4 regions of the Streptomyces sp. NPDC050504 genome follow, and region 3 is predicted to be linked to each of the others. Evidence: riboswitches for the same ligand, from Rfam matches in the RefSeq annotation. Region 3 holds a riboswitch; each other region holds the start of a gene.
The links. A riboswitch is a leader RNA that binds a small molecule or an ion and turns the genes downstream of it on or off. The one in region 3 is predicted to bind cobalamin.
Positions count from the first base shown of each region.

Region 1: linked by a shared signal. The riboswitch ahead of ACIBNE_RS28485 (cobalamin biosynthesis protein) and the one ahead of ACIBNE_RS03545 (prenyltransferase/squalene oxidase repeat-containing protein) in region 3 are both predicted to bind cobalamin.
Region 2: linked by a shared signal. The riboswitch ahead of ACIBNE_RS24520 (ABC transporter substrate-binding protein) and the one ahead of ACIBNE_RS03545 (prenyltransferase/squalene oxidase repeat-containing protein) in region 3 are both predicted to bind cobalamin.
Region 4: linked by a shared signal. The riboswitch ahead of ACIBNE_RS18615 (ABC transporter substrate-binding protein) and the one ahead of ACIBNE_RS03545 (prenyltransferase/squalene oxidase repeat-containing protein) in region 3 are both predicted to bind cobalamin.

Region 1 covers NZ_JBITHO010000008.1:60,593-68,128, forward strand. The annotation lists gene ACIBNE_RS28455 (hypothetical protein) at 1-622, opposite strand, end outside; gene ACIBNE_RS28460 (alpha/beta hydrolase) at 771-1,898, opposite strand; gene ACIBNE_RS28465 (class II aldolase/adducin family protein) at 2,032-2,718, opposite strand; gene ACIBNE_RS28470 (lysozyme) at 2,830-3,594, shown strand; gene ACIBNE_RS28475 (anion permease) at 3,798-5,084, shown strand; gene ACIBNE_RS28480 (hypothetical protein) at 5,100-5,321, shown strand; cobalamin riboswitch at 5,465-5,606, shown strand; gene ACIBNE_RS28485 (cobalamin biosynthesis protein) at 5,696-6,649, shown strand; gene ACIBNE_RS28490 (cobyric acid synthase) at 6,646-7,536, shown strand, end outside.
Region 2 covers NZ_JBITHO010000006.1:401,434-408,969, forward strand. The annotation lists gene ACIBNE_RS24505 (ATP-grasp domain-containing protein) at 1-691, shown strand, start outside; gene ACIBNE_RS24510 (MFS transporter) at 684-1,964, shown strand; gene ACIBNE_RS24515 (class I SAM-dependent methyltransferase) at 1,933-2,682, shown strand; cobalamin riboswitch at 2,733-2,915, shown strand; gene ACIBNE_RS24520 (ABC transporter substrate-binding protein) at 2,945-3,997, shown strand; gene ACIBNE_RS24525 (FecCD family ABC transporter permease) at 3,994-5,109, shown strand; gene ACIBNE_RS24530 (ABC transporter ATP-binding protein) at 5,106-5,939, shown strand; gene ACIBNE_RS24535 (ferric reductase-like transmembrane domain-containing protein) at 5,924-6,910, opposite strand; gene ACIBNE_RS24540 (choice-of-anchor A family protein) at 7,161-7,536, shown strand, end outside.
Region 3 covers NZ_JBITHO010000001.1:856,008-863,543, reverse strand. The annotation lists gene ACIBNE_RS03550 (hypothetical protein) at 1-1,301, opposite strand, end outside; cobalamin riboswitch at 1,447-1,521, opposite strand; cobalamin riboswitch at 1,638-1,773, shown strand; gene ACIBNE_RS03545 (prenyltransferase/squalene oxidase repeat-containing protein) at 1,906-4,698, shown strand; gene ACIBNE_RS03540 (hypothetical protein) at 4,695-5,606, shown strand; gene ACIBNE_RS03535 (energy-coupling factor transporter transmembrane component T) at 5,611-6,765, shown strand; gene ACIBNE_RS03530 (ABC transporter ATP-binding protein) at 6,762-7,536, shown strand, end outside.
Region 4 covers NZ_JBITHO010000004.1:745,540-753,075, forward strand. The annotation lists gene ACIBNE_RS18605 (ABC transporter ATP-binding protein) at 1-25, opposite strand, end outside; gene ACIBNE_RS18610 (FecCD family ABC transporter permease) at 98-1,147, opposite strand; gene ACIBNE_RS18615 (ABC transporter substrate-binding protein) at 1,158-2,159, opposite strand; cobalamin riboswitch at 2,198-2,346, opposite strand; gene ACIBNE_RS18620 (HD domain-containing protein) at 2,354-2,998, opposite strand; gene ACIBNE_RS18625 (GlxA family transcriptional regulator) at 3,089-4,072, shown strand; gene ACIBNE_RS18630 (Mov34/MPN/PAD-1 family protein) at 4,050-4,472, opposite strand; gene ACIBNE_RS18635 (amino acid permease) at 4,725-6,179, opposite strand; gene ACIBNE_RS18640 (DUF2017 domain-containing protein) at 6,534-7,124, opposite strand; gene clpS (ATP-dependent Clp protease adapter ClpS) at 7,124-7,438, opposite strand; gene ACIBNE_RS18650 (nicotinate phosphoribosyltransferase) at 7,520-7,536, shown strand, end outside.

The DNA of each region.
Region 1 (7,536 bases), on a different contig from region 3:
CGGCAGCGGGCGCGGCGTCGGCGGCCGGTTCGGCGGCGGGCACCTCGCAGCGCTCCTCGCGGAGTTCGGCGACGCGCTGCTGGAGCAGGTCGAGCAGCGCGGGGACGGTGACGGGACCGGCCGACAGCTGGAGGAGGGAGAGGAGCTGGGGGACGGCCTCGACGGTCTCGGCGACGGCGGCGGGCGCGACGTCGCCGGGCGCCGGGTGCACCAGCGACCAGGCGTCGAAGAGGGCGACCCAGCCGCGCAGCACCGCGGTGTCGTCGCGGTCCCAGGCGCGCAGCCGCCAGCCGGGGCGCGCGGCGGAGCCGTGCAGCTCGACCAGGCCCGCGAGGCGTGCGCGGTCCCAGCCCGCCAGCACCTGCTCGTGCGGCAGGCCCAGGTCGGCGGCGGCCCGGGTCAGGTCGGGGGCGGTCGGCGGTGCGGGGGCCCAGCGGGCGATCCGTACGGCATCGGCGAGGACCGCCCTGGCCTGGCGGGCCAGTTCGGCCGGGGGCGGGGTGCCCTCGGGCGGGCGCGGGACCGGCCGGGTGCGCCGGTCGGTCACGGCCTTGCGAGCGGTGGCGAGGGGTCGAGGGCGGACAAGTCGCAGCCTGGAGTCGCGCGGGGTACGGGACGTCACGAGGAGCAGTCTTGCCGCTGACGGTCGGAAATCCCAAACGGAATGGGTCCCGGCGCGGTTCCCGGGGTCGCCGCCGGGGGGCGCGGAGTCCGTTTCGGGGGGTGGCGGGGGTGCGTACGAGGTCCGCGGCGGGTTCCCGTGCGGGGGTCTACATCAGGGGGGTGAGGAAGCGGCGCAGGGCCTCTTCGTAGCGTTCGGGGTCCGCGTTCCACATGGCGGCGTGCGGGGCGCCCGCGACGGTGTGCAGGCTCACCAGTTCCGGGCGGCGTTCGGCCAGTCGGCGGGAGGCGGCCCAGGGCGCGAGCGCGTCGTCGGGGCCGTGCACGACCAGGGTCGGGACACGCAGCGCGGCGGGGTCGGCCGCCTCGCGCATCGGGTCGACGCGCAGACCGACCCGGCCGCGGGCCGCCCTGACCGCAAGCGGAAGGAGGGCGGTCGGGGTGCGCCGGGCTGCGGCGAGCGCGCGCAGGGTCGCCTCCCTGTCCAGTACGGGCGAATCCATGACCAGGCCGCTGATCCGGTCGCGGAGCGCGGAGCCCGCCGCGGCGTGCAGCGCCATGGTGGCGCCGGTGGACCAGCCGTGCAGCACGACGCGCTCGGCGCCGCCGCGCACGGCGAAGCGGATCGCCGCGTCGAGGTCGCGCCACTCCGAGTCGCCGAGGTGGCCGAGTCCGTCCGGGGAGCGGGGCGCGCCCGCGTCGCCCCGGTGGGCGGGCACCAGGACGGGGAGCCGGTGGGCGCGCAGGAACTCCAGGACGTTCAGGGCGTGTTCCCTGGTGGTGCCGAGGCCGTGGACGGCGATGACCCAGGTGGTGCGGGAGCCGGGGACGAACCAGCCGGGCAGCGCGCCGAGCTCGCCGGGGATCTCCACGTCCCGGTGGTCGACGCCGAGCGCGGTGCGCGGGTCGCCCCGGTGCACCTGCGGGGTGAACCGGACCCGGGTGCCGTGCTCCAGGGTGCCCTGGGTGACCCGCTCCAGACGGCGGACGACGGTGTCGGCCGCGTGCGGGGCCCCCTCGTCGACGGGTCCCACGACGGCGTGTACGCCGGGTCCTTCGATGCCGTAGACACCCGGGCGCAGCGAGGCCAGCGCGCGGGTCAGGGTGACCCGGCCCGGTTCGGCCGCGTGGACGGTCAGCCGGGGGTCGGCGGGCAGGGGCCTGCCGGGCGGCGCCTTCAGGGCGGCGTCGCTCGCGTAGCGTCCGACCGCGACCGCTGCCGCGCCGACGCCGATCAGGGTGGTGACGGCCGCTGCCGTCGCTGTAGCCGGGCGCACCGCTCCAGTGTCGGGCGGCGGCGGGGCGACGGCCAGTGGACGGGGCCGTCCGGGGGTCGGGACGGGGGCCGTCTGGGCGGGGCGGACAGGGGCGGGACGGTCCGGGGACGGTGCCCGCCCGCGGCCCGTGCGCTCAGTGCTTCTGGCCGTAGCCGCGCAGCGCCTCGGCGGCCTCGTCGAGCTGGGGGCGGGAGAGCAGTGCGGGGCTGCGGCCGGGAACCGCGTCCGCGAGGAGCCAGACCCGGCACATCCACTCCAGCTGGGCGGTGCGGTCGTACGCCTGGTCGAGGGTGTCGCCGTAGGTGACGGTCCCGTGGTTGCGCAGGAGGCAGCCGGTGCGGCCGTGGAGCGCGGCGAGCATGTTCCCGGCCAGCTCCTCCGTCCCGTACAGCGCGTAGTCGGCGACCCGGACCGGGCCGCCGAAGGCGCCCGCCATGTAGTGGACCAGCGGGACCTCGAAGACCAGCGTGGAGACCGCCGTGGCGTGGGCGGCGTGGGTGTGGACGACGGCGGACGCGTCGGTGCTGCGGTAGACGGCGAGGTGGAGCGGCAGCTCGCTGGTCGGGACGAGGTTCCCGAAGAGGAGCCGGCCTTCGAGGTCGGTGCCGATCGCGTCCTTCGGCCCCAGCCGGTCGTACGGGACTCCGCTCGGCGTGACGAGGACCGTGTCCCCGACCCGTACCGAGACGTTGCCCGAAGTGCCGACGACGAGTCCGTCGGCGGCCGTCCTGCGGGCGGTCGCCACCAGTTCGTCCCAGGCCCGCGCGAGCTCCGCCCCGCCGGGCAGCCCGCCTCCGGACTCGCTCACCTGTTCGCTCATGCGGCGATCCTGCCAGGCCGAGCGGGGCGCGGGAACGGAGCGCGCAAGGAGTTGGCCACATCCGCCCCGTCCGTACGAACGAGCACGAGTCAGCACGAATCAGGAGGAAAGATGACCCGCCACCACGACCGCGCGCCGCGCCGCCGCGCCCGGCTGTTCGCCGCAGCGCTGGCCCTGAGCGCCCTGAGCGCCCTGGGCGCCCTGGGCGGCGCCGCCCTCGCCGCGGACCCCGCGGCCTCCGCGGCCAAGCCCGAGGGGCACGACGTCTCGGGGCACCAGAAGGACGTCGACTGGCGCGCGGCCAAGGAGAAGGGCGCGGCGTTCGTCTACGTGAAGGCCACCGAGTCCCACACGTACCGCAACCCCTACTTCGCGCGGCAGTACAACGGCTCACGGGACGCGGGCATGGTCCGGGGCGCGTACCACTTCGCCCTCCCGGACAGGTCGTCGGGCGCCCGGCAGGCCGCGTACTTCGTGGCGGGCGGCGGCGGGTGGCGCGCCGACGGCTGGACACTGCCGCCCGCGCTGGACCTGGAGAACGACCCGTACAGCAAGCGGAAGTGCTACGGGCTGCCGCCGACCGCGCTGACCGGCTGGATCGACGACTTCAGCGACGAGGTCCACCGGCTGACCGGCCGCCGCCCCGTCATCTACACCACGGCGAAGTGGTGGGACGACTGCACGGGCGGCAGCAGGGTCTTCGCCCGGGAGCACCCGCTGTGGCTCGCGCGCTGGGCGGGCTCGCCCGGCGCGCTTCCGGCCGGCTGGTCGTTCTGGACGTTCTGGCAGTACGCCGACGGAAGCGGAAGGCTCCCGGGTGATCAGAATCTCTTCAACGGGTCGCCCGAACAGTTGCGGGCATTCACCCGAGAGTGACCGAAGTCGGCCGAACCCCGCTGTTTCCCGGGCTTTTCCGGCCCTCCCCCGGACGCCGCTCCGGGTCGCCGGAACCCGTGCGGCCAACCGGAGCGCCCCCGCCCCGCTTAGAGACACCGCACAGCCCGTCCCAGTTCACCTTCCGTTCACCCTGGCTCCCTACGTTCATCTGAGCCACTGACGTCAAACGATTGCCTGGGTAAATGGAACACATCACGCTGCTGCTCGCGATTGTGGTCGTGACAGCTCTCGTGTTCGATTTCACGAACGGTTTCCACGACACCGCCAACGCGATGGCGACGACCATCTCGACCGGCGCTCTGAAGCCCAAGACGGCGGTGGCCATGTCCGCCGTGCTCAACCTCGTCGGCGCGTTCCTGTCCGTCGAGGTCGCCAAGACCATCTCCGGCGGACTGATCAACGAAGAGGGCATCAGGACGGAAGTCATCTTCGCGGCGCTCGTCGGCGCCATCCTGTGGAACCTGCTGACCTGGCTGCTCGGCCTGCCGTCCAGCTCCTCGCACGCCCTGTTCGGCGGCCTCATCGGCGCCGCCGTGATGTCGGCCGGCTGGTCGTCCGTCAACGGCAACGTCGTCGTCACCAAGGTGCTGCTCCCCGCGATCGCCGCGCCGATCGTCGCCGGTCTGGCCGCGATGCTCGCGACCAAGCTGACGTACAAGATCGGCAGCAGGGCCGACGACAAGGCGACCGCCAAGGGCTACCGCGCGGGTCAGATCGCCTCCGCCGGTCTCGTCTCGCTGGCCCACGGCACCAACGACGCGCAGAAGACCATGGGCGTCATCACGCTGGCCCTGGTCACCGGCGGCGTCCTGGCCCCCGGCGCCAACCCCCCGATGTGGGTCATCGTCTCCGCGGGCGTCGCCATCGCACTGGGCACCTACCTCGGCGGCTGGCGCATCATCCGCACCATGGGCAAGGGCCTCACCGACCTCGCGCCGCCGCAGGGCTTCGCCTCCCAGACCAGCGCGGCGACGGTCATCCTGGCCTCCTCGCACCTCGGCTTCTCCCTCTCCACCACGCAGTCCTGCTCCGGCGCCGTGATGGGCGCGGGCCTCGGCCGCAAGGGCGGCGTGGTCCGCTGGTCCACCGCCACCCGGATGTTCGTGGCCTGGGGCCTGACCCTGCCGGCCGCCGGCCTGGTCGGCGCGGGCGCCGAACTGCTGACCAAGCAGGGCGACTGGGGTGTCGCCGCCACCGCGGCGCTGCTGATCGCCGGGTCCGCCGTGATCTGGACGCTCTCGCGCCGCCAGCCGGTCGACCACACCAACGTCACGGACGACGAGATCCCCGGCATCGACACCCCCGCGGACCGCGAGTCCGCCGGCGTCGTCACCACCGCGATCGCGGCCGTCACCCCGCCGCCCGCCGGACCCGTCGCCTCCGCGGCCGACCTCGCCGGGGACCTCAAGACCACCATTCCGGCCCCGGCCGGAACCACCACCGACCCGGCCCGCCCGGCCACGGTGTAAGGAAGCGGAATCAGCATGAAGATCGACTGGGCAGCTCTCGGCTCCGTCTTCGGAGTCAGCCTCGTGTGCACCGTGGCCCTGGTGGGCCTGTTCACCCTCGGCATCGTGGGCCTCTCCAAGCAGGAGCAGGCCTCGGCGCAGGGCGGCTCCGCGGCCCTCGCCCGGACCGGTGCCTACGCGTGCTTCGCGCTCTGCGCGGCGGCCGTCACGTACGGCATCTACCTGATCGTCGCCTGAGCCGCGCCACCGGCGCGTCACCTTCGAGGCCCGTGGGGCGGACGGCACTTCGGTGCCGTCCGCCCCACGGGCCTTCGCGCTGCCCCACCGCCCCCGTGTGGGCCTCAGCACACTCTCCGCCGCAGGTCAACGGCGAGTTGACGGGTCTTCGCGCAGCGTGGTGGACTGCCCGAGCCAATACGGCAGCTGCAGAGGAAGCCGGTGCGAAACCGGCGCGGTCCCGCCACTGTGACCCGGGAGACGATCCCCGGAAGCCAGGAACTCTCGCCGCCGGTCACGTCGAACCAGGGCGCGGACACCCTGAGTGAGGACACATAACGCCATGCCCGGCTGCACCGCGCGCCGCCCCCTGCCCGATCCGGCGGGCTGAACCCATGCGAGCCGAGCGAGTCTTCGCCTGGGGCGCCGCTGCCGGTTTCGCCGCGGACCTGGTGTTCGCCGACCCGCGCAGGGCCCATCCCGTCGCCGCCTTCGGGCGGGCCGCCGCCGCCGTCGAGAGCGCGCTGTGGCGCGACCACCGCGGCCGGGGCGCGCTGCACACCGCGGTCTGCGTCGGGGGCGCGGCGGCCGCCGCCGCACTCGCCGCGCGCGCCGCGCGCCGCAGCGCCCCCGCGTCCGTCGCCCTGACCGCCGCGGCCACCTGGGCCGTCGTCGGCGGCACGTCGCTCGGCCGGGAGGCCACCGCGATCGGCGGGGCGCTGGAGGCCGGGGACCTCGACGTCGCCAGGGAGCGGCTGCCGCACCTGTGCGGACGCGACCCGCAGGCCCTGGACGGCGCCCAGATGGCGCGCGCCGTCGTGGAGTCCGTCGCTGAGAACACCTCGGACGCCGTCGTCGGCGCGCTCGTGTGGGGCGCGCTGGGCGGCGTCCCCGGCCTCGTCGCCTTCCGCGCGGTCAACACGCTGGACGCGATGGTGGGCCACAGGTCGCCGAAGTACCTGCGGTACGGCTGGGCATCGGCGCGCCTCGACGACCTGGCGGGCTGGCCGGGCGCCCGGCTCACCGCGCTGCTGGCGACCGCCGCGGGCGGGAACCCGGGCGGCGCGCTGCGGGCCTGGCGCACGGACGCATCGCGCCACCCGAGCCCCAACGCGGGACCCGTCGAGGCGGCGTTCGCGGGCGCGCTCGGGGTACGGCTCGGCGGGACGCTCTCGTACGGCGGGCGGATCGAGCACCGGGCGGTGCTCAACGGGGACGCGCGGGCCGTGGGGTCCGCGGACATCGCGCGCGCGGTGCGGCTCTCGCGCCGGGTCGGCGCGCTGGCGCTGGTGGTCTGTGCGGGGTCGCGACTGGCGGCCGGGGCGTGGAAGCGGAGGCGTACGGCATGAGCGGCACGACAGGTACGGGCACGGGCGGCGGGCTGCTCGTCGCGGGCACCACGTCCGACGCGGGCAAGAGCGTCGTCACGGCCGGGATCTGCCGCTGGCTGGTGCGGCGCGGGGTGAAGGTCGCGCCGTTCAAGGGGCAGAACATGTCCCTCAACTCGTTCGTGACGCGCGAGGGCGCCGAGATCGGGCGGGCCCAGGCCATGCAGGCGCAGGCCGCGAAGGTGGAGCCGTCGGCGCTGATGAACCCGGTGCTGCTCAAGCCGGGCAGCGACCGCTCCAGCCAGGTCGTGCTGCTGGGCAAGCCGATCGGCGAGCTGAGCGCGCGCGGCTACCACGGCGGGCGGCAGCGGGAGCTGTTCGAGCCCGTCATGGCGTGCCTGGAGGAACTCCGGGGCAGCCATGACGCCGTGATCTGCGAGGGGGCCGGCAGCCCGGCCGAGATCAACCTGCGCCGCACCGACATCGTCAACATGGGGATCGCGCGCGCCGCGCGACTGCCCGTGCTGGTCGTCGGCGACATCGACAGGGGCGGGGTCTTCGCCCAGTTCTTCGGTACGACGGCGCTGCTGGGCCCCGAGGACCAGTCGCTGGTCGCGGGCTACCTGGTGAACAAGTTCCGGGGCGACGTGACGCTCCTTGAGCCCGGCCTCGACATGCTGCACGGGCTCACCGGGCGCCGCACCTACGGCGTGCTGCCCTTCGCGCACGGCCTGGGCATCGACGAGGAGGACGGGCTGCGGGTGTCCCTGCGGGGCGCGGTCCGCGAGTCGGTCGTGGCGCCGCCGGTCGGCGAGGACGTGCTGCGGGTCGCGGTGTGCGCCCTGCCGCTGATGTCCAACTTCACGGACGTGGACGCGCTGGCCGCCGAGCCCGGCGTGGTCGTGCGG
Region 2 (7,536 bases), on a different contig from region 3:
TTACTTCTCGGGGCCCGTGTACAGCGCGGAGACCCTGACCTGGGCCGGGCGGACCCGACTGCTCGGCGTCTCCAGCCGGCTGATGTCGGCGGAGCCGCGCTTCCGCGAAGAGGTCACCGCCTTCCCCGTCGCCTTCCCCGAGCCGCGCCGCCTCGCGCTGGAGTCCTGGCTCGGGGACGTGCTCTCGGCCATCGGCTACACCGACCGCTTCGCGCACGTGGAGTTCGCGCTGACCACGGCGGGTCCCGAGATCGTGGAGGTCAACCCGAGGATCGGCGGCGCGCTGGTGGGCGAGGGCCTGTGCCGGGCGCTGGGCGTCAACGTGTACGAGGCGATGCTGGAGGCCGCGCTCGGCATCCGTCCCGGACTCATGGACGCGGCGCTGCCCGGCGGGCCCGCCGTGGCGTTCGTCCTCGGCTACCCCGCGCGCCCCGGCACCTTCTCCGGCGTCGAGGGCCTCGACCGGCTCTCCGACATGCCCGGCTCCCCCGCCTGGTACCCCGTCAAGAGCGTCGGCGACCCGGTCGAGCACCTGGACGACAGCCGGGGCTACGCGGGGATCGTGTACGCGGAGGCCGAGACGGCCGAGCTGGCCACGCACTGCGCGGTCGCCGCGGCGGGCGCCGTACGGGTCCTGACCGAGCCGTTCCCCGAGCCCGAAGCGGCGGCGCGCCCGGCCTCCGATGGCTGAAGGCGCCAAGGGCGGCACCGGGCTGTGGTCCGCGCTCGGCACGCTCACCGGGCCGCTGCGCTTCCTGCTGCTCAGCTCCTTCCTGATCCCACTCGGCAGCTTCATGGTGCTGCCGTTCATGTCGGTGTTCCTGCACGAGCGCCTGGGCATGGGGCTCGGGGCGGTCGGGGTGGTGCTGGCGGCGGCCTCGCTCGTGCAGTTCTCGGGCGGAGTGCTCGGCGGGGCGCTCGCCGACCGGGTGGGGCTGCGGCGCACGATGCTGTGGGCGCTGGTGGTGCGCACGGCGGGGTTCGCGGCGTTCCTGCTGGCGCTGCGCTGGCCGCCGCTGGCCGTGGGCGCGCTGGTCCTCACGTGCTGCGGGGCCGCCCTGTACCTCCCGGCGAACAAGGCGTACCTGGTGCACGGCGTGGACGAGGCGCGGCGCCCGGCGTTCCTGTCGGCGGGCAACGCGGCGCTCAACGCAGGAATGGCGGTGGGCCCGCTGGTCGCCGGGCCCTTCGTGCTGTCGTCACCGGGGCTGTTGTTCCTCGGTGTGACCGTGCTGTTCGCGGTCGTCGCGGTGGGGCACGCGCGGCTGCCCGCGGCGGCGGCGGACGAGGCGCGGCCCGGTGGCGGGGGCGCGCCGGGCGAGGGGTTGCTGACGGGCCTGGCGGTCCTGCCGTTCGTCGCCAACGGTCTGGCGTTCTACCTGTACTTCCACTTCCAGCACTACATGGCGGTGTACGCGCAGGAGCGGGCGTCCACCGAGTTCTACAGCCTCGTGCTGCTCGTCTGCTTCGTCCTGGTCATCGTCGTCCAGCCACCGGCCTCGGACACGATCCGGCGCATGAGCTACCCGCTCGCGCTCGCCGTCGGTTTCGCGGGCCTCGCGGCCGGAATGGCCGTCATGGCGCAGGGCTCGCGGGTAGCGCTGCTGGCGGGCGGCGTGCTGATCACGCTGGGCGACATCGTGCTCTTCCTCAAGAACGACCTGGAGGCCCTGCGCCGCAGCTCGCGCTCCGACGCGGTGGTCTTCGGTCAGCAGCGGCTCGCCGCCGGGCTCGGCGCGTGCGCCAGCGGCGTACTGGGCGGGCAGCTGTACGGCGTGGCCGAACGGGCGGGCGACACGGGCTGGTTCTGGCTGCTGGCCGCCGCCCAGTGTCTCCTGCTGCCGCCCCTCCTGCTCGCGCTGCGGCGCGGCTCCGAAAGCACCACCACCGATACCGACGCCATCCACGACACGGAAGGAACACCGGCTCCCGATGACACACACGGGCGGATTCCAGGACGATGACTTCTGGATCGAGTTCCACGACTTCCTCTTCTCCGAGCAGCGCTACACCCAGGCCGAGGAGTTGCTGGACTCCTCGCCGCTGCTCTCCTTCGCACCCGGCGCGCGGATCCTCGACCTGTGCTGCGGTCCCGGGGTGTTCACCGTGCCGCTCGCCCGGCGCGGCTTCGACGTGACGGGGGTGGACCGCAGCCCCGCGATGCTGGAGCGCGCCAGGAAGCGGGCGGCCGACGCCGGGGCCGCGCCCGCGTACGTCCGGGCCGACATGCGGGAGTACGCGCAGCCCGGCGCCTTCGACGTCGTGCTCAACATGTTCACGTCCTTCGGGTACTTCGAGGACCCGGCCGACAACTCCCGTGCGCTGCGCACCATGCACGACTCCCTGGTGCCCGGCGGGACGGTCCTGCTCGACATGGCGGGCAAGGAACTGCTGGCCCGCAAGGTCGTGCCGCCCAAGGTCGTGCAGCGCGGCGATGACCTGCTGGTGCAGACCGACACGGTGCTGGACGACTGGGCCAGGCTGCGCAGCGACTGGGTGCTGGTGCGGGGCGACCGGGTGACGCGCACCAGCCTGGTCTGGTTCGTGTACAGCGCGGTCGAACTGCGGCGGATGGTCGAGGACGCGGGCTTCGCGGACGTCGAGGTCTTCGGCGGTTTCGACGGCAGGCCCTACGACCACGACGCCGAGCGCCTGGTGGTGCGGGCGGTACGCGGGGAGTAATGGGCAGGGGCGTGCGACGGTTCGCCGCACGCCCTTTGCCCCGCACTCGACCGACCGTAATATCTCCTGGTCATCACCGCGACGGGAGACAGGAAGCCGGTGCGATTCCGGCACGGTCCCGCCACTGTGACCGGGGAGTGCACCCCTGAGGAAGGCCACTGCGCACCGCGCGGGAAGGCCGGGGGAACGTCGATCCGGGAGTCAGGACACTGGCCTGTCGCGGGTCCGATCCGAGGAGCGCGGACTCCGCAGGAGGCTCTACGTGTACGACGGCACACCCCGTCCCCCTTTCGCCCCACCCCGTTCCCTGCGCCTCCCGCGCCGCGGGACCCTGCGCGCCGCGGCCCTGGGCGCCGCCCTGTCGGCGGTGCTGCTGACCGGCTGCGGCACGTCCGAGGACGCGTCCGACAAGGGCGGTTCGGCCGACTCCGCCACCAAGGGGTTCCCGGTCACGGTCGACAACTGCGGCATGCGCACCACGTACGAGAAGCCGCCGTCCCGTGTGGTCGCCATCCATCAGCACCCCACCGAACTGCTGCTCAAACTCGGCCTGAAGGAGAAGATCGTCGGCACGGCCTTCCCCGACTCGGCCGTACTGCCCGAACTGAAGAAGGAGTACGCGGCGCTTCCCCAACTCGCCAAGAAGGAACCGTCGTTCGAGGCCGTCCTCGACACCGAGCCCGACCTCGTCTACGGCGGCTACGCCAGCGCGTTCGCGGAGAAGGACGGCCGCTCCCGCAAGGCCTTCGACAAGGCCGGGATCGACACCTACCTCAACCGCGAGTACTGCGGGAAGAAGCGGGTGTCGATGACGGACGCCTACGACGAGGTCCGCACCGTCGGCTCCGTCTTCGGCGTGCCCGACCGGGCAGCGCGCCTGGTGGCCGACCTCAAGGGGCGCGTCGACCGGGCCGGGAAGGCCGTCAGGGGCGCGCCCGCCGTGCCCGTGTTCGTGTACGACAGCGGGGACAAGTCGGCCTTCACCGCGGGCGGCAAGAGCCTGGGCACCGAGATCCTGAGGCTCGCGGGCGGCCGTAACGTCTTCGCCGACATCGACGAGGTATTCGGCGACGCGTCCTGGGAGCAGGTGGTGGCGCGCAGGCCCGAGGTCGTGGTGATCTACGACTACGCGGGGGCGGGCAGCGTGGAGCGCAAGAAGGAGTTCCTGCTCTCGCAGCCCGCGCTCGCGGACGTCCCGGCGGTGAAGAACAAGCGGTTCGTCGTGCTGCCGCTGACCGCGACGCTCGTCGGGATCAGGGCGCCGTACGCGGTCGAGGAGCTGGCCCGCGGTCTGCACCCGGAGCGGTTCAGGTGACGGCACCGGTCGAGGCGCCGCTCCGCGGCGCGCTCCCGGCCCCCGGTGCGCCCCTCCTCCAGGGGGCGCGCCGCTGGCCGTTCGCCGTCACGCTGGTGGTGCTGGGCGCGCTGCTGCTGGCCTCCGTCACGGCGGGCATGGCCATCGGTTCGGTGGACGTGCCCCCCGGCCAGGTCTGGGGCATCGTCAGCCACGCGCTGGGCGCCGACTGGACGGAACCCGACTGGTCGCGGGCGCGCGAGACGATCGTGCTGGACGTGCGCGGGCCGCGCGTGGTCCTCGGGGCGGTGACGGGCGCGGGGCTCGCGGTGGTCGGCACCGCGATGCAGGCGCTGGTGCGCAACCCGCTGGCGGAGCCGTACCTGCTGGGCGTCTCGTCGGGTGCTTCGCTCGGGGCCGTCTCGGTGATCGTCTTCGGATTGAGCCTGTTCGGCCCGCTGTCCCTGTCGGTCGCCGCGTTCGCGGGCGCCCTGGTGACGCTGCTGCTCGTCTACGCGACGGCCCGTACGGGCGGGCGCATCACCTCCGTGCGGCTGGTGCTCTCGGGCGTCGCCGTGGCCGCGGTCATCACCGCGGTGATGAACCTGATCCTGCTGACGTCCGGGCGGGGCAACGAGGCCCGCGAGGTGCTGGCCTGGACGCTCGGCGGGCTCGGCGGCGTCCAGTGGGACACGCTGTGGCTGCCGGGCACCGCGCTGCTGCTGGGCGTCAGCGTGCTGCTCGTCCAGGCCAGGTCGCTGAACCTGCTGCTCGCGGGCGAGGAGGCGGCGACGACGATGGGGCTCGACGTGGGCAGGTTCAGGGCCCGGATGTTCGTCCTGCTCTCGCTGGTGACCGGGGTGCTGGTGGCGGCGGCCGGGCCGATCGGCTTCGTCGGGCTGATGCTGCCGCACATCGTGCGCCTGGTCGTGGGCGGCGACAACCGCCGTGTGCTGCCCGCGTCGGCGCTCGCCGGCGCGGTGTTCCTGATCTGGGCGGACATCGCGGCGCGGACCGTCGCGGCGCCCATGGAGATACCGGTGGGAGTGCTGACGGCGCTGTGCGGCGGTCCGTTCTTCCTGTGGCTGATGCGCCGCGACGCCCGCAAGGACGCCGGCCGGGGAGTGGGATGAGCGCGATCGAACCGGCCGTCGAGCTGGCTGTGGAGGGGGTGACGCTCACCGCGGGCGCGCACCGCCTGGTGCGCGACGTATCCCTCACCGCGCGGCCCGGCGAGGTGGTGGGCCTCGTGGGGCCCAACGGCAGCGGCAAGTCGAGCCTGCTGCGCGCGGTGTACCGCGTGCTGCGGCCCGACGCGGGGCTCGTACGGGTGGGTGGCGCCGACACCTGGAAGCTGCCGGTGCGCAAGCTGGCCCGTACGCTCGCGGCGGTGGTGCAGGAGTCGGGCGCGGACTTCGACCTGACGGTGCGGGAGGTGGTGGCCATGGGCCGCACCCCGCACAAGCGGCTGCTGGACGGCGACAGCGCTCAGGACGCCGCGCTGGTGGCGTGGGCGCTGACCGCGGTGGACGCGGCGGCGCTGGCGGACCGGCCCTTCGACCGGCTCTCGGGCGGCGAGCGGCAGCGCGTGCTGATCGCCCGCGCGCTGGCCCAGCGGCCCGCGCTGCTGGTCCTCGACGAGCCCACCAACCACCTGGACGTACGGCACCAGTTGGAGGTGCTCGGCGTGCTGCGCCGGCTGCCCGCCACCGTTCTGGTGGCGCTGCACGACCTGAACCTCGCCGCGTACTACTGCGACCGGCTCTACGTGCTGCGCGACGGGGCGGTGACGGCCTCGGGGCCGCCCGCCGACGTGCTGACGGAGGAGTTGCTCGCCGAGGTGTACGGGGTGGCGGCCGAGGTCGCCGTGCACGCGCGCACGGGGGCGCCCCGGGTGACGTTCCTACCCGGGGAGCCGGTGCCCGAGCCGGTGCCGGTGGGACCTGATCACTCGGATTCGTGATGGTGCGGCGCCGCCGGGGGCGGGTCGACGGGCCTGGGGCGGCCTCCGTCGTGGCCCGAGACCACGACGGCCAGCAGGCCGACGACCACGGCGGCCGCCACGAGGCGCCCCGCCGCCCTGACGGTCCACCGCAGCCTGCCGGGCCCCGCGGGGTCGGCGCCTGGCGCCCCCAGGCGCTCGGCGCGGCGCGCGGGGCGCAGCAGCCGTAGCAGGAGCAGTGCGGCGACGGGGACTTGCAGCAGCCACAGGACGGTGCGCGGCCACTCGTCGTACCAGACGTTGGTGCCGTACAGCAGGGTGTGCCAGACGCTGAGGACGTAGACGACGGCGACGAAGCGGTGCAGGACGCGCCAGGTCCTGGGGCCGATGCGGTGCCTGACGTAGAACAGCAGGCCGAGGGGGATCCCCAGGTAGAGGGCGCCCTGGCCGATGGGGATGGCCACCTGGCCGGTGCCGGAGTCGTACCAGCCGGGGACGAAGCTGTCGGCGAAGGCGCCCCAGAGCCGTCCGGCCCACGCCGCCCCCGCGTTGTACCGCACGAGTTCGGCGGAGAACATCAGCGCGTGGGCGAACATCAGGGCCATCGTGGTGAGGCTCGTGGTGCGGTGCCAACGCTCCAGGACGGGCGGCGGCACGGGCAGCCGTGCGGGCTTCGGCCCCGAGAGCAGCAGGCCGAGCATGACGGTGCCCCAGGCCCAGAGCAGTCCCGACCAGCCGAAGGCCTGGCTGAGCAGGTACATCCAGTACGTGTCGGGGTCGTCCATGAAGGGCATGACGGCGACCGTCGCCGAGGCGCCCGAGCGCATCCTGAAGTACAGGAAGAGGAAGATCGCGAGGGTGACGACCAGGCCCGCGGTCGCGTCGGGCGCCGCCGCGACGAGGTCGGAGCGCAGTCGAACACGCGCGCTGCCGCGTTCTTCGTTCACCGGGGCCGGTGGCGTTCCGTCGCGGCCTGTGGTCTCCGGCTGCATTGCTGGCCCCTCGGGCTGTTGTCACCTGGTGCGTCACCTGGTGCGTCGTGTGTGTGCCGGTCAAGTCTGGCCGGGAGGAGGGGGCCTTGCCGAGGATCATTCCAGCCACAACACACCGCTTCGTGAGCCATCGAGGGGAATCGCGGTGAAGGGATGTTCGACGTCACACGGATCAATAGAATCACCCAAAGTCGTCTTCCTCATGAAAATCTGGGTTAAATCGCCCTTCTTTTGAGGAGTTGACGGCTCAGTGCAGTTCACTTCACTCACCCGTCCGGGAGGCAGGCGCGCCGGTTCCGTCCTGGCGGCGACGCTCTGCTCCCTCCTTGCGGTGCCCGCGGCGGCGCTGCCCGCGGGGGCCGCGCCGCGGACCCCGCCCGCCCTGGCCAAACCGCTGCCCGGCGGTCTGGGTCCCTGTGTTCCCGGCAGTTGCCCGCCCGACGGCTACCCCCCGATCAACAACGACCCCATCAAGTACCGCGACAACGCCGTCAACGTGTTCGTCGGCGGCGACTTCATGGTCCGCGAGAAGGCCGCCGAGGCCGAGGGACGCGTCGTGGTGCTGGGCGGCTTCGACCAGAACAAGGCCGAGGGCGTCAGCGGCATCTACAACGTCGGCGAGGCCG
Region 3 (7,536 bases):
GCCGCGGTGGTCGCGGCGCTCAGCACGTCGCCGAGCGTCGTCGTCGGGCCCGTCGGGGTGAGGGTCACCGCGCAGACCTTCGGAATGCCCGTGCCGTCGTCGACGGTCAGCGCCAGCTTGGTCGCCGTACCCGCGGTGAAGGCGCTCTGGCCGACCCACTTCGGCGCACCCGGCGTCACCGGGGCGGGCGGGGCGGCGGTGAAGCCGCCGCCCGCGACGGCGCGCAGGCCGTCGATGGAGGCGTACGCGGACGGCACGGTGTCCGACGGCAGGTACTTGAACCCGCCGCCCGGGTTGAACTGCTGTGCGATCAGGAAGTCCACCGGGGTCTTGCCGGGCGGCGTCAGGAAGTCACCGGTCTGCGGGTTAATGCCGCAGGCGTTGAGGCCCGAGACCGCCCAGCCGTTGGAGTCGGTGTTCACGCCGAACATCGCGTTGAACGCGCCCGTCGAGGGGACGAGCTTGCTCTTGAGGAACGCCTTGGCCTGGAGGACGTCCGGGTCCGTCTTCGGCACTCCGGACACGCAGAGCGCGGCCATGGAAGCGCCGGTCATGTCGATGTCGCTCGCGGCGCCGAGCTGGCCCGGGTCGCCCTCGGCCTTGCCGTAGTTCCAGCCGCCGTCGTTGTGCTGGTTGGCCCGGATGCGGGCGACGATCCGGTCGAGCAGGGCCTGCGGGACGCGCTGCGCGCCGGTCTGCGTCCTGGCCCCGGCGAGCGCGAGGGCCGCGAAGACGGTGCCGTTGTAGTTGGCGGACGAGCCGAAGTAGCCGGGCTCGGCGTTCTGCCAGTGGCCGTAGACGTCGGCGATGAGGTTGCGCGACGCCGAGACGCGCGCCGGGTCGATGCCCGCCGCGTACGCGTTGAGCGCCCCGCGCTCGTAGTCGGTGACGACGGGGCTCGCGGAGGGCCAGCCCGGCGTGGCGAGCAGGTTGCGGTACACGGTGCGGGCGTTCTTGGACGCGTCGCCGCCGGGCGCGACGTCGACGGCCGCGGTCCCGGCCGCCGCGAAGGCGCTGAAAGCCCACTCGTTGGAGAGTCCGGAGCCGGCGTACGAACCGTCGGCGGCCTGGAGGGACTTGAGGTAGGCGACGCCGTTCGTTTTGGAGGTGGCGATCTGTGCGGGGGTGGCGGTGGCGGACGCCGGGACCGTCGAGAGGACGAGGGCGCCGAGCGCGAGGGGGACGGTCAGCGCGGCGTACGCGGCCGGGCCGCCGCGTCTGGAGGTACGGGCGCGGAACCGGGAAGACCCAGCTGTGGCGGCACGGGTACGGAACGTGGAGACGCGGGACGTACGGGTCATGGTCTGCTCCTGGGCACGGGAACGCCGACCGTCCCGCTCCCGCGAAGAACACCCGCGCCGAACGCACGGCACCGCCCCGCGGCAGAGCGGTGTGGCCGCCGTCCAATCGCGTGGATTCGGCTTCCGGCAACTGCCTTCACCGCTTGGGCATTCGGGCTCGGCACGGCCCCCGCCGTCCCACACCGCTGCGCGTCAGCCCCGGATTCCCACCGGGTTCCCCCACTCGGCAGCCCTGGACGCTACCCCAGCGCCGTACGGTGCGCCAGCGCCCCCGAAAGACGCGCCGTACGGTCGGTGACGGCGGGTCCGTACGGTGCCCCGGTCGCCTTGACGGCCTCTTGGTACGCGTGTTCCAATCCGGCTGATACACGCTCAGTTCCAGGGGAAGCCGGTCGAATTCCGGCGCTGACCCGCAACCGTAGGCCCGGCGACGCCGGGCGAGCCGGACTGCCCGGGGCCGAGTCGATTCTCAGCACGAGACGCCGTCGCGGACTACGGCGTGGTCTGACCCCGCCCCCCCCCGGCATGCCCAGGCATGTGTCCGGCAGGGCCCGTCGCCACGCGTTTTCCCGCCCGGCGCGGACAGCCGACACGAGGGGTCGCGGTGGGGACCGGAACACGAACAGGCCGGTGGGCAGGGACTGGTGGGCTTCTCCCGCCGATCACGGCAGCACTGCTCGTGCTCGCGGCGAGCGTGGTGTTCGTCACGGGCCCCGGTACGGCTCCCGCGGCGGCGGAACCGGTGAAGAAGTGCACGGCCACCAAGGGCGCGGTCGTCGCGGTCGACTTCGGTCCGTGGGGCGGCAAGGTCGTACGGGGCTGTGACACCACCCCGACCAGCGGCTACGAACTGCTGCACACCGCGGGGTTCAGCACGGCCGGCACGCAGCACGACGGCCCCGGGTTCATCTGCCGCATCGGGCACAAGGACTTCAAGGCCGGGAAGCAGTACCCCACTCCTGACCGGGAGAAGTGCCGCCTCACGCCGCAGGCCACGGCCTACTGGTCGTACTGGATCGCCCCGCCCGGCCAGGACCACTGGTCGTACAGCCAGCTCGGCGCCATGGACCGCAGGCCGAAGGCGGGCGACGTCGAGGCGTGGGTCTACGGCGGCACCGACGTCGGCGGCACCAAGGGCCGTCCCGCCTTCTCCCCCGACGACGTGCGCCCCGAAGGCCACACCGCGCCGCCCGACCCCGAAGTGCCCGACGTCCCGCACGCCGACGTGGACGTCGCGGCGGCCTCGCGCTGGATCGCCGCCTCCCTCAAGGACGGCGAACGCGTCGTGGGGCAGGACGAGGAGGGCGCGGAGAAGAACGACCACTTCCGCACCACTGAGGCCGCCTTCGGGCTCGCCGCCGCGTACGGGCAGCGCCCCGCCCTCGACAAGACGCTCACCAGGGTGGTCGATTTCCTCGCCAGGCCCGCCGAGAGCACCGCGTACGCCTATCCGCACGGCACGGACAAGGCGCCCGACGGGGCGGCTGTAGCCCGCCTCGCGCTGGTCGCCGAGGTCACCGGGCGCGACCCGCGCGCCTTCGGCGGGTACGACCTGCTCGGTGAACTGGTCTCGCACCGCTGTGCGTCCGGCCCCGGGCCGGACGGATCCAACCCCGGCTGTACGGCCAAGGGCGACTTCCGGGGCGCGGGCTACGCCGAAGGGCAGGCGCTCGGCGTGCTCGCGCTGCTGCGCGGCGGGGTGCGGCCCCCGGCCGACACCGTGGCGCGCCTGGCGGGACTCCAGTGCCCGGACGGCGGTTTCACGAGCATTCTCGTGGGGCCCGGCGAGCACTGCGGCAGCGAAGCCGCGTCGACCGGCCTGATCGCGCTCGTCCTGCGCAAGGCGGGCGGCCACGACGCGGCTCTCGCCAAAGCCCGCACCTGGCTGCGCAAGGCACAGCTGCCGACCGGCGGCTTCCCCGGCTACGAAGGGGCGACGGTCGGCGCCGTGCAGTCCACCGCGTTCGCCGCACAGGCGCTGCGGACCCTCGGGGACGGCAGGCGCGCGGACGCCGGGATCTCCTGGACGTCCGGGCAGCAGCAGTTGAACGGATCGTTCGCGTACGAGGAGGGCGGCACGGAGCCGCTGCTGTTCGCCACGGCGCCCGCCGCGCTCGCGGGCGCGGGCAAGGACCTGGTGACGCTGTCCACCAAGAGGACCGGCCCCACGGCCCCGGGGCCCGACCTCGCCAAGGGCGTGACGTTCCTCACCGGCAAGAACCGGCTCAAGCTGGGGCGCTACTACGAGTCGGGCCCCGGCAGCGGCTTCGCCGACTACGGCCTCACCATCGACACGGCCTACGCCCTGGCGGCCACGGACCGAAACAGGGCCACCCTCCGCGACATTGTGGACTTCCTCGACAAGGGCGGCAGGGACGGCACGGGACGCTCCATTCACAACTGGACGGGCGTGGGAGACGCCAAGCACCTGTCGAGCGGCTCCCTGGGCAAGACGGCGCTGCTCGCGCAGGTCGTCGGCCGCGACCCGCGCGCCTTCGGCGGGAAGGACCTCATCGAGGGACTCTCCTCGGCGGTGTGCGCGGCCCCGAGCTCCGGCAAGGACCGGAGCTGCGCCGCCAAGGGCGCGTACCGCAACGTCCTGTCGGTCTTCTCCCAGTCGCTGGGCATCATGGCGCAGTACCGCGCGGGCGAGGGCGAGGCGGCGCGGGAGCCCGTCGCCTACCTGGAGGGCCTGCAGCATCCGTCCGGCGCGTGGCCGAGCCTGATCCCCACCACCGGGGACTCCGAGGTGGACTCCACCGCCATGGCCGCGATGGCGCTCGACCTCGTTCCCGGCGAGCGGTCACGGGCGGCGGTCGACAGGGCGCTCGCCTGGATCGCGGGCCGCCAGCTCGCCGACGGCGGCTTCCCCGGGGCCTCGGGCAACTCCGTCAACTCCGCCGCGCTCGCGATCCAGGGGCTGTCCCTGGACGCGGAGAAGTACGCGGACCGGATCGCCAAGGCGCGCGCGTTCCTCGTGACGCAGCAGAACGCCGACGGCGGGTTCAACATCGCCGTGGACGGACAGCGCGGCTCCGACGTGCGCGCGTCGGCCCAGGCGGTCAGCGGGGCGACCGGGACCTCGTTCGGACGGCTCACCGGCAGCCTGGCCGGCACCAAGGAGCATCCGCTGCCCGGTTCCACGCCCCCGGGCAAGACCCCCTCGATCGTCACGCCGGGCGAGGACGGTTCGGGCGGGGACGGTTCGGGCCCCGGATCCGGCACCGGAATCGTCACCACGGGCAACAGCGGTCCCGGCACGGGCGGGCAGCTCGCGTCCACCGGTACCCAGGCCGGACGGCTCGCGCCGACGGCCGCCGCGCTGCTGGCGTGCGGCGCGCTTCTGACGGTGGTGGCGCGCAAACGCCGTACCCCGGCCGAAAGGGGCAGGCGGTGACGCGGATCCTCACGCGTGTGCCGGTCGCCTTCGCGCTGGTGGCCGCCGTCGCCGTGCCCGCCGCTGCCGCACCGCAGCCCATGGGGCGCTGCACGACCGGTTCGGGCGCGGTGCTCGCGGTCGACTTCAGCAAGTGGGGCGGCCCGGTCTACCGCTCCTGCGGCACCACCCCGACCACCGGCTACGAACTGTTGAACCAGGGCGGCTGGCAGACCTCCGGCACGGGCCACGACGGTCCCGCGTTCATCTGCCGCATCGGGTACAGCGGCTTCCGGGGCGGCAAGCAGTTCCCGCCGCCCTCGCAGGAGAACTGCGTGCTCACTCCGCCCGCGTCCGCCTACTGGTCGTACTGGCACGCCGATCCCGGCTCCGACACCTGGCAGTACAGCCAGCTCGGCGCGATGCTCTACAAGCCGAAGCCCGGCAGCGTCGACCTGTGGATCTTCGGCGGTACGAACATCGAGGGCACCGAGGGGCGTCCCACCGTCACCCCCGACCAGCTGCGCGCCCACAACGTCCGGCCCGTCGGCGGCGGCCCTGCCGTACCGGAGGAGACCCGGACCGCGGACCCGGTGCCGCCAGGCACGGACACGGGCCCCGCACCGGTCGCACCGCCGCGCCCGGTCGCAACGGACAGGCCGCCGACCGAGAGCCCTGCCGCGAAGCAGTCCGCGACGCCCTACCCTTCCGCGTCCCCGACACCGTCGCCGTCCACGGCGCCCTCCTCCACGGCCCGGGGCCCCGTCGCCGCCGCGTCGCCGCGCCCCAAGGTCGTCGACGCGGTCCCGGCCGCCGACGCCGAGCACGACACGGGCTCGTTCGTGCCCGCCGCCGTGACCGCCGCGCTGGTCGCCCTCATCGCGGCGGCAGCGCTCTACGCGGCGAGACGCCGACGCCGTACGGAGTAGTGACGTGTCGCGCACCGAATCGACAGCGGTGCGGCCGCCGGTGTCCGGGGACCTCCCGGACACCGGCGGCCGCCGTCTGCCCCGCACCCTGCACCCCGTCGCCTGGTGGCTCTGGGCGCTGGCGCTCGCGACCGCCGTGAGCCGCACCAACAACCCGCTGCTGCTGTTCCTGGTGCTGGCCGTCCTCGGCCACGTCATCAGCATGCGCCGCACCGAGGCGCCGTGGGCACGCGGCTTCAAGTACTACCTGTACCTGGCGCTCACCGTGGTGGCGCTGCGCGTCGTCTTCCGGGCGGTGTTCGCCACCGGCATCACGCCGCGCGACCACTTCCTCTTCTCGCTGCCCCGGATCCCGACGCCCGACTGGTACGCGGGCATCGAACTGGGCGGCCCCGTCTCCCTGGAGGCGCTGCTGTCGGCGGCGACGGACGGGCTGCGCCTGGCGTGCATGCTGTGCTGCATCGGCGCGGCCAACACCCTCGCCAACCCCAAGCGGGCGCTGCGGGTGCTGCCCGGCGCACTGTACGAACTGGGCGTCGCCGTCACGGTCTCGCTCAGCGTCGCGCCCCAACTCGTGCAGAGCGTCCAGCGCGTGCACCGCGCCCGCAGGCTGCGGGCCGGACGCACCAAGGGGGTCCGGGCGCTGCGCGGCATCGCGGTGCCCGTGCTGGAGGACGCCCTGGAGCGCTCGCTGCGGCTGGCGGCCGCCATGGACTCGCGCGGCTACGGAAGGGCCGGGTCCGCGACGAAGCGCTCGCGCAGGCTGACGGGCGCGCTGATGCTGCTCGGCATGTGCGGGCTGTGCACGGGGGCGTACGGGCTCCTCGACGCGACCGCGCCGAAGCTGATCGGGCTGCCCGCGCTGGCGTTCGGCGGGGTGTTGTGCGTTGCGGGGCTGCGGCTCGGCGGGCGACGCGTGACCCGTACGACCTACCGGCCCGACCCGTGGCGGTTCGAGGAGTGGGCGGTCGCGGGGTGCGGGGTGCTCTCCGCCGTGCTGCTCTTCGCCGGCGTCGGCTTCGACGCCGCCGAACTCAATCCGTCCATCTATCCGCTCAGTTGGCCGACGCTGCCGATGGTCCCGGCCGCCGCGGTGCTGCTCGCGGGCGCCGCGGGCTTCCTGGCGCCACCGCCGCGTCCCGCAGGGGGAATCCGTTGATCACCTTCGACCAGGTCTCCGTCCACTACGACGACGCTGCCGGGCCCGCGCTGCGTGACGTCGACCTGACCGTGGAGGAGGGCGAGCTGTGCCTCGTCGTCGGCCACACCGGGGTCGGCAAGTCCACCCTCCTCGGCACGGTCAACGGTCTCGTGCCGCACTTCACCGGCGGCACGCTGCACGGCTCGGTGACGGTGGACGGCCGCGACACCGCCCACCACCCGCCCCGCGAACTCGCCGACGTGGTGGGCTTCGTGGGCCAGGATCCGCTGGACGGCTTCGTGACCGACACGGTCGAGGAGGAACTGGCGTACGCGATGGAGCAGCTGGCCGTCCCGCCCTCGACCATGCGCAAGCGCGTCGAGGAGACGCTGGACCTGCTGGGCCTCGCCGATCTGCGCCACCGCGCGTTGTACGAACTGTCCGGCGGCCAGCAGCAGCGCGTCGCGATCGGTTCCGTGCTCACCGCGCACCCCCGGGTGCTGGTGCTCGACGAGCCGACGTCCGCGCTCGACCCGACCGCGGCCGACGAGGTGCTGGCCGCCGTCACGCGGCTCGTCCACGACCTGGGCGTGACCGTGCTGCTGGCCGAACACCGTCTTGAACGGGTCGTGCAGTACGCGGACCGCGTGCTGCACCTGCCGGGTGACGGGCGCGTGGCGGCGGGGCCGCCCACGGAGGTGTTCCGGACCTCGTCCGTCGCGCCGCCCGTCGTGGAACTGGGGCGCCGCGCGGGCTGGGATCCGCTGCCGCTCTCCGTACGGGACGCGC
Region 4 (7,536 bases), on a different contig from region 3:
GTCCCTCGGTCGTCAGGGTGGTCATGCGGGGACTCCTTCGGGCGGAGTGCCGTAAGCCCTCATGCGGGGGCTCCTTCGGGCGGAGTGCCGTAAGCCCTCATGCGGGGGCTCCTTCGGGGCGGCGGCGCAGCATCCACAGGAAGAACGGGCCGCCGGTGAGCGCGGTGAGGATGCCCACGGGCACGTCCTGCGGGGTGGCGACCGTACGGGCGGCGAGGTCGGCGGCGACCAGGAAGGCGGCGCCCGCGAGCGCGACGACCGGCAGCAGGGTGCGGTGCGAGGCGCCGACGACCATGCGCGCGGCGTGCGGCACCATCAGGCCGATGAAGCCGATGGCCCCGCTGACGGCGACCAGCACGCCGGTGACCAGCGAGGTGAGCAGGAAGATCGCGGCGCGGAAGCGGGAGGTGTCCAGGCCGAGCACGGTGGCGCCCTCCTCCCCCACGAGCATCAGGTCCAGCGGTCTGGCGACCGCGATCAGCAGCGCGGTGCCGACGGCGAGGACGGCGGCGGGCAGGAGCAGCATGTCCCAGCGGGCCGAGCCGAGGCCGCCGAGCGACCAGTACATGGCCTCCTTGAAGTGCTCGGAGCGCGGCGACATCACCAGCATCAGGCTGGTGAGGGCGGTGAGGATGTACGCGACGGCGACGCCGGCCAGGACCAGGCGCGGTCCGGTGAGCTGGCCGCCGCGCCGCGCCAGCGCGTACACCAGGACCGTGGCGAGCAGGGCGCCGGTGAACGCCCCCGCGGGCATCGTCACGTTGGTGGCGAGGCCGATGCCGCTGCCGATGCCGGTGACGATCACCAGGACGACGCCGGTGGAGGCGCCCGACGAGACGCCCAGCAGGTAGGGGTCGGCGAGCGGGTTGCGGACCAGGGCCTGGAGGACGGTGCCGACGACGGCGAGCCCGGCGCCGACGACGGCGCCGAGCAGGACGCGCGGCAGCCGTACGTCCAGGACGATGGTGCGCAGGGGGCTGGGCTCGGCGTTCCCGAAGAGGATGTCGAGCACCTGGCCGGGCGGTATGTGCACCTGGCCGAAGGCGAGTCCGGCGACCACGGCGGCGGCGAGGGCGGCGGTCAGGACCGCGAGCACCAGGGCGTAGCGCAGGGGCCCCCGGGGCTCGCGGTCCGTGCGGCAGGTCATGGGCCGGGCCTCAGCCGGTGGTGGCGGGGCCGGTGGTCCCCGGGTGGAGCTGGGCCGCGAGCTTGGCGATCGCGGCGGGGGCGCGGACGCCGAGTACGACGTCGGAGAGGGGCATCACCGCGAACCGCTTGTTCTTGATCGCGGGTACGTCGCGCAGCGCCGGGTCGGCCAGGAGGCGCTTCTTCTTCTGTTCGACGGTGACCGAGCCGTAGTCGTAGATCACGATCGTCTCGGGCTTGCGGGCGACGACCTGTTCCCAGGTGGCGTCGCCGAAGGGCTTGTCGAGGTCGGCGAAGACGTTGCGGCCGCCCGCGAGGGTGATCATCTCGTTGCCTATGCCCTTGCCGCCCGCCGTGGACGCGGTCTTGTCGCCGCCGTCGTAGACGAAGACGGAGACCGGCTTCACGCCCTTGAGCTGCCCGGCGGTCGTGGCGACGGTCTTCTTGGCTCCCGCGATCCACGCGTCGGCGCGGTCCTTGGCGCCGAAGGTCTGCCCGACCTCGCCGATCTCCTGGTAGAGGTCGTCCAGCGCGGTCTTCCGGTCCGCGCAGTACTCGACGTTGAGCCGGGACGTGATGCCGGACTGCTTGAGGTCGTCGCGGCTGCGGCCCTCCTTCGCGTCGAAGGCGGTGGCGTAACCGCCGTACACGAAGTCGGGGTTGGCGGCGAGGAGCTTCTCCTTGGAGGGGTACTCCTTGGCGAGGACGGGGACCGCGTCGTAGGCCTTGGCGTACTTGGGCAGGACCTTGTCGTCGAGGTAGGCCGTGCCGATCAGGGACTTCTCCAGGCCGAGCTCCAGCATCACCTCGGTGACGTGCTGGTTCATGGTGACGACGCGCTTGGGGGGCGCCTTGTAGGTGGTCTGCACCCCGCAGTTGGTGACGGTGTACGGGAAGCCGGGCGCGGCCTTCGCGTCGGCGTCGTCCTTGCTGTCGGTACCCCCTCCGCAGGCGGTGGTGAGGGTGAGCAGGGCGGCGGACACCGCGACCGTGACTGTGCTGCGCCTGGACATGGCTGTGCCTCCTGACGGGGATTTCCTCGTCCCCGATCGGTGTGCGTGAGGCGGCAGGTCAGTTCCTGGCTGCCGGACGAGGGGGTCGTCCGGTCACAGTGGCGGGACCGCGCCGGTTTCGCACCGGCTTCCTGGGTCCTGCCGCCCGGGTCGCGCACAGTGTGTCACCTGCGTCTTCTGCGTCTTCGCCGGGGTCACTCGGGCCAGGCGGAGTTCTGGACCGTCTCGACGAAGTCGCCGGGGACGAAGCCGGGCACGAAGTGGCGCAGCACGTCGGCCTTGATGTTGCCGAAGGTCGTGTCCGGCTTGGGCGCGATGCCCTCGGTGAACGACTCCAGGATGCGGCGCTTGAAGTCGGGGCGGGGGTGCAGTGCGGTGATCGCGTCGCGGTGCTCGGGGGCGAGGTCGTGGTAGCCGATGCCCAGGACGTCGTACTCCACGCCCGCCGTGACGAGCGCGACCTCGGGCTCCATGAACTCTGGGATGCCGGGGGTGGTGTGCAGGGCGATGGCGGTCCACACGCGGCGTACGGAGTCCTCGGGAACGCCGTGCGCCTGGAGGAAGCGGCGGGCCGCGTCGGCGCCGTCGACCTCGAAGCGGCGGCCGCTGGTGCGGTGCGCCTCGCCCAGGCCGAGGTCGTGGAACATGGCGCCGACGTAGAGGAGTTCGGGGTCGAAGGAGAGGCCGCGGTCGCGGCCCCGGGCGGCGCCGAAGAAGTAGACGCGGCGCGAGTGGTGGTAGACCAGTTCGCTCGCGGTGTCGCGGACGAGTTCGGTGGCGGCGCGGGCGAGCTCGGTGTCGGGGGCCTCGGTGATGTTCTCGATCGTGTTCTTCGTCATGGCCACAGCCTGCCGGGAGGAGGGGCGGGCGGGCCATGTCCGTACGGGACAGGGTTCCCACAGATCCGGACACGGCCTACGCTCGCGCGCATGGGCTCCCACGATGTGATCGTCTTCGCCTACGACGGCGTGCGCCTCCTCGACGTCTCGGCGCCGCTGGAGGTGTTCGGCACCGCGCCCGGCTACACCGTGACCGTCTGCACCCCGGACGGCGGCGACGTCACGACCGCTTCGGGGCTGCGCATCGGCGGGGGCCTGGCCGTCGCGGACGCGGGGCGGGCGGACACGCTGGTGGTGCCGGGCGCGGTCGACGTGGCCGGGCTGCTCACGGCGCCCGAGCTGATCGCCCAGGTCACGGCGGCGGCCGGGCGTTCAGGGCGGGTGGCGGCGGTGTGCACGGGGGCGTTCGCGCTGGCGGCGGCCGGGCTGCTGGACGGGCGGCGGGCCACCACGCACTGGGAGCACGCGGACGCGCTGGCCGCGCGCTGGCCCGGGGTGCGGGTCGAGCCGGACGCGATCTACGTCCAGGACGGCGAGGTGTTCACGTCGGCGGGGGTGACGGCCGGGATCGACGTGTGCCTGGCGATGGTGGAGCAGGACCGGGGGCCCGCGGTGGCGCGGCGGGTCGCGCGGGACCTGGTGGTGTTCCTCCAGCGGCCCGGGGGCCAGTCGCAGTTCTCGGCGGCGTCCCGCACCGCCCCCACGCGCCATCCGCTCGTACGGCCGCTGCTGGACGCGGTGGCCGCCGATCCGGCCGCCGATCACGGCGCGGCGGCGCTGGCGGGCCGGGCGGGGGTGAGCGTCCGGCATCTGGCCCGGCTCTTCCGCGAGCAGACGGGCCAGACGCCGGCGGGGTACGTGGAGCGGGTGCGGGTGGAGGCGGCGCGCATGCTCCTGGAGGGTGGCGCGAGCGTGACCGGCGCGGCGGCGCGCAGCGGGCTCGGCAGCGACGAGAGCCTGCGGCGGGTGTTCGCGCGGCACCTGGGGGTCACGCCGAGCGAGTACGCGGCGCGGTTCCGCACCTCGCGGTACGTCCCCCAGTACGCCTCGACTAGTACGCCTCGACGACCTTGATGTCTTCCTCCGTGATCACGCCGTCCACGATGCGGTACGAGCGGAACTGGAAGGGCCCGGCGTCGTCCTTGTCGGCGGTCGACACGAGGACGTAGTGCGCGCCCGGCTCGTTGGCGTAGGTGACGTCGGTGCGCGAGGGGTACGCCTCGGTCGCGGTGTGCGAGTGGTAGACGATCACCGGCTCCTCGTCGCGGTCGTCCAGCTCGCGGTAGAGCTTGAGCAGGTCCGACGAGTCGAACTCGTAGAACGTGGGCGAGCGGGCGGCGTTGAGCATCGGGATGAAGCGCTCGGGCCGCCCGGACCCCTCGGGACCCGCGACCATGCCGCACGCCTCGTCGGGGTGGTCGGCTCGGGCGTGCGCGACGATCTGGTCGTACAGGGCCTGGGTGATGGTCAGCATGACGGCAAGGATAAGCAGACGGGCGGGGGGGGGGGCCCCCCGGGGGGGGCCCCCCCCCCCCCCGGGGCCGGGCCCCGGGGCCCCCCCCCCCCCGGGCGGCCCCCCCCCCCCCCGGGGGGGGGGGGGGGGGCCACCCCCCCCCCGCGGGGGCGGGGGGGGGGCGCCCGCGCCCGGGGCGCCCCCCCCGCCCCCGGGGGGGGGGGCCCCCCCGGGGGGGGCCCCCCCCCCGCCCGTCTGCTGAGAAGACGCTGGTCAGACCCGCTTGCGGGCGAAGCCCGCGCCCTGCGGGTTGCGCGACTTGAGCACCAGGTACGCGACGCCGAGGACCGCGGCCCACAGCGGGGCGCAGTACAGCGAGACGCGCGCGTCCTCGTCGATGCCCATCAGCACGATGACCATGCCGATGAAGGCCAGCGCGAACCAGCTGGTCCACGGCGCGCCCGGCGCCTTGAACGTGGACTCGGGCAGCTCGCCGCGGTCCGCCTTGGCCCGGTAGCGGAGCTGGCTGACCAGGATCATGATCCAGGCCCACATGCCGGAGATCGTGGCGAAGGAGACGACGTAGTCGAAGGCCTTGCCGGGGTACTCGTAGTTGATCCAGACGCCGACGAGCATCAGCGCGGCCGAGAAGCTGGTGCCGACCAGCGGCAGGCCGTTCTTGGTCAGCTTCGTGAAGAACTTCGGGCCCTGCCCGTTCAGCGCGAGGTCGCGCAGCATGCGGCCGGTGGAGTACATGCCGGAGTTGCAGGAGGAGAGCGCCGCGGTGAGCACCACGAAGTTCACGATCGCGGCGCCCGCGCTGAGGCCCATCTTCTCGAAGGCGGCCACGAACGGGGAGATGCCGGGCTGGAAGTGGGTCCACGGAACGACCGACAGGATCATGATCAGCGCGCCGACGTAGAAGACGGCGATGCGCCACGGCACGGTGTTGATGGCCTTCGGCAGCACGGTCTTGGGGTCCTTGGACTCGCCCGCGGTCACGCCGACCAGCTCGACGGCGAGGAAGGCGAACATGACCATCTGGAGGGTCATCAGGGTGGAGCCGACGCCCTTGGGGAAGAACCCGCCCTCGGACCACAGCAGCGTCACGGAGGCGGAGTCGCCCGCGTCGGAGAAGCCGAGGGTGAGGATGCCGGCACAGATGAGGATCATGCCGATGATCGCGGTGACCTTGACCATCGAGAACCAGAACTCCAGCTCGCCGAAGAGCTTGACGGAGATCAGGTTCGCGAGGAACAGCACGACCGTGAAGATCAGCGCGAAGACCCACTGGGGCTGGTCGAGGACGCCGCTCGCGTCCTTGGTCCAGTACTGCATGTACGAGGACGCGGCGGTCACTTCGGTGATGCCGGTGACGACCCAGAACAGCCAGTACGTCCAGCCGGTGACGAAGCCCGCGAAGGGTCCGACGAACTCCCGGGCGTACTCCGAGAAGGAGCCGGACACCGGGCGGTACATGAGCAGTTCGCCCAGGGCGCGCATGATGAAGAAGATCACGAGGCCCGCGATGGCGTACGCCAGGATGAGACTGGGGCCCGCCTTGGAGATTCCCTTGCCCGCACCGAGGAAGAGTCCGGTGCCGATGGCTCCGCCGATGGCGATCATCTGGATCTGCCGGGCGCCGAGCCCCCGCTGGTAGCCCTCGCCCTCGCCGCCGCCTTCGGCATCCTTGCCGTCGTGCTGCGTGTCGACCTGCACTGAGGTCATGTTGGTGCGCCTTTCTCCACGTCCGATCCGCGCCCTTCGCGAAGAAGGCTGCGGATCAGGTCCTGATCCCCCCGGATGTGACTGGAGTGCCACCGGCGGTCTGCCGGCCAAAGCGCCCTCGGGGGACATGGGTGGCGTCCCGCGAGCGGTCGTGAAGATGTATCACGGCCGCGACAGTGATCGACTGGGACGAATGTGGCACATCGCACGGTCAGAAGTGGACAAAAAGAACACGCAGGGCCATAGCGGCCCCGCGCGTTAACGTGATCGTTATCCGGATTTGAGCGTCCGCTGAGCGAACGCTCACCTGGTGGACGGCCCGGTCGGATCCGACCCGGGTCCAGACACCGGTCCTCAGGGCAGCAGCGTCCCGACGAGCGTCTCCTGGAGCGCGCCGAGCCAGAGGTACGCCATGACCATCGGCTTGCGCGGGTCCTCGTCCGGCAGGTGGTACAGCTCGTCGCCGTCGTCGTCGGAGACCTCCAGGCGGGTCCCGATGGTCAGCCTCAGGTCGTTGAGCGCGCCGAGCCAGCTGCGCGACTCGTCGGGCGAGAGCTTGAGCACCGCCCCGTCCTCGCCCGCCACGGCGAGCGAGTCCAGGGTGCGCACGACGGCCAGGGCGTCCGCCCGCTTGCGGCCCCGCAGGTCGTTCTCGGTGAACCGGCGAAACTCCGCGGACGCGTCGCGCAGCCCGGCGTCGTCGCCCTTGGCGTCGGGGCCGCCGTAGGCGTCGGGGAAGAGCCGGGCGAGCGCCGGGTCGGAGGGCGGCTCGCTGGGGCCCTCGGCGAAGAGCGCGGCCAGCGGGTCCGCGTCGGCCGCGGGCTCGTCGCCCGGACCGATGAGCTCCAGGAGCTGCACGGCCAGGGAGCGCAGGATCGAGACCTCGATCTCGTCGAGCGCGACGGCCGCGCCGCCGCCGGGGACCGCCTCGAACTGCCCGGCCATCAGTTGCGGTCCTGGGTGAGGGTCGCCCACAGGCCGTAGCCGTGCATCGCCTGCACGTCGCGCTCCATCTCTTCGCGGCTGCCGCTGGAGACCACGGCACGCCCCTTGTTGTGGACGTCGAGCATGAGCTTGTTGGCCTTCTCCTTGGAGTAGCCGAAGTAGCTCTGGAAGACGTAGGTCACGTAGCTCATGAGGTTGACCGGGTCGTTGTGGACCAGCGTCACCCAGGGGACGTCGGGCTCGGGGACGGCGAAGGCCTCTTCGGCCGACTCGGGACGTTCGATCTCTACGGGCGCGACGCTCACCCGTCCCATGCTGCCACTGAGAGGTGCCCATCGCACAAACGGACCCCACATCTCGTCAATCTGACGAAATTGTTGCTAGCATCCCTGAACATGAACACTGCGGACCT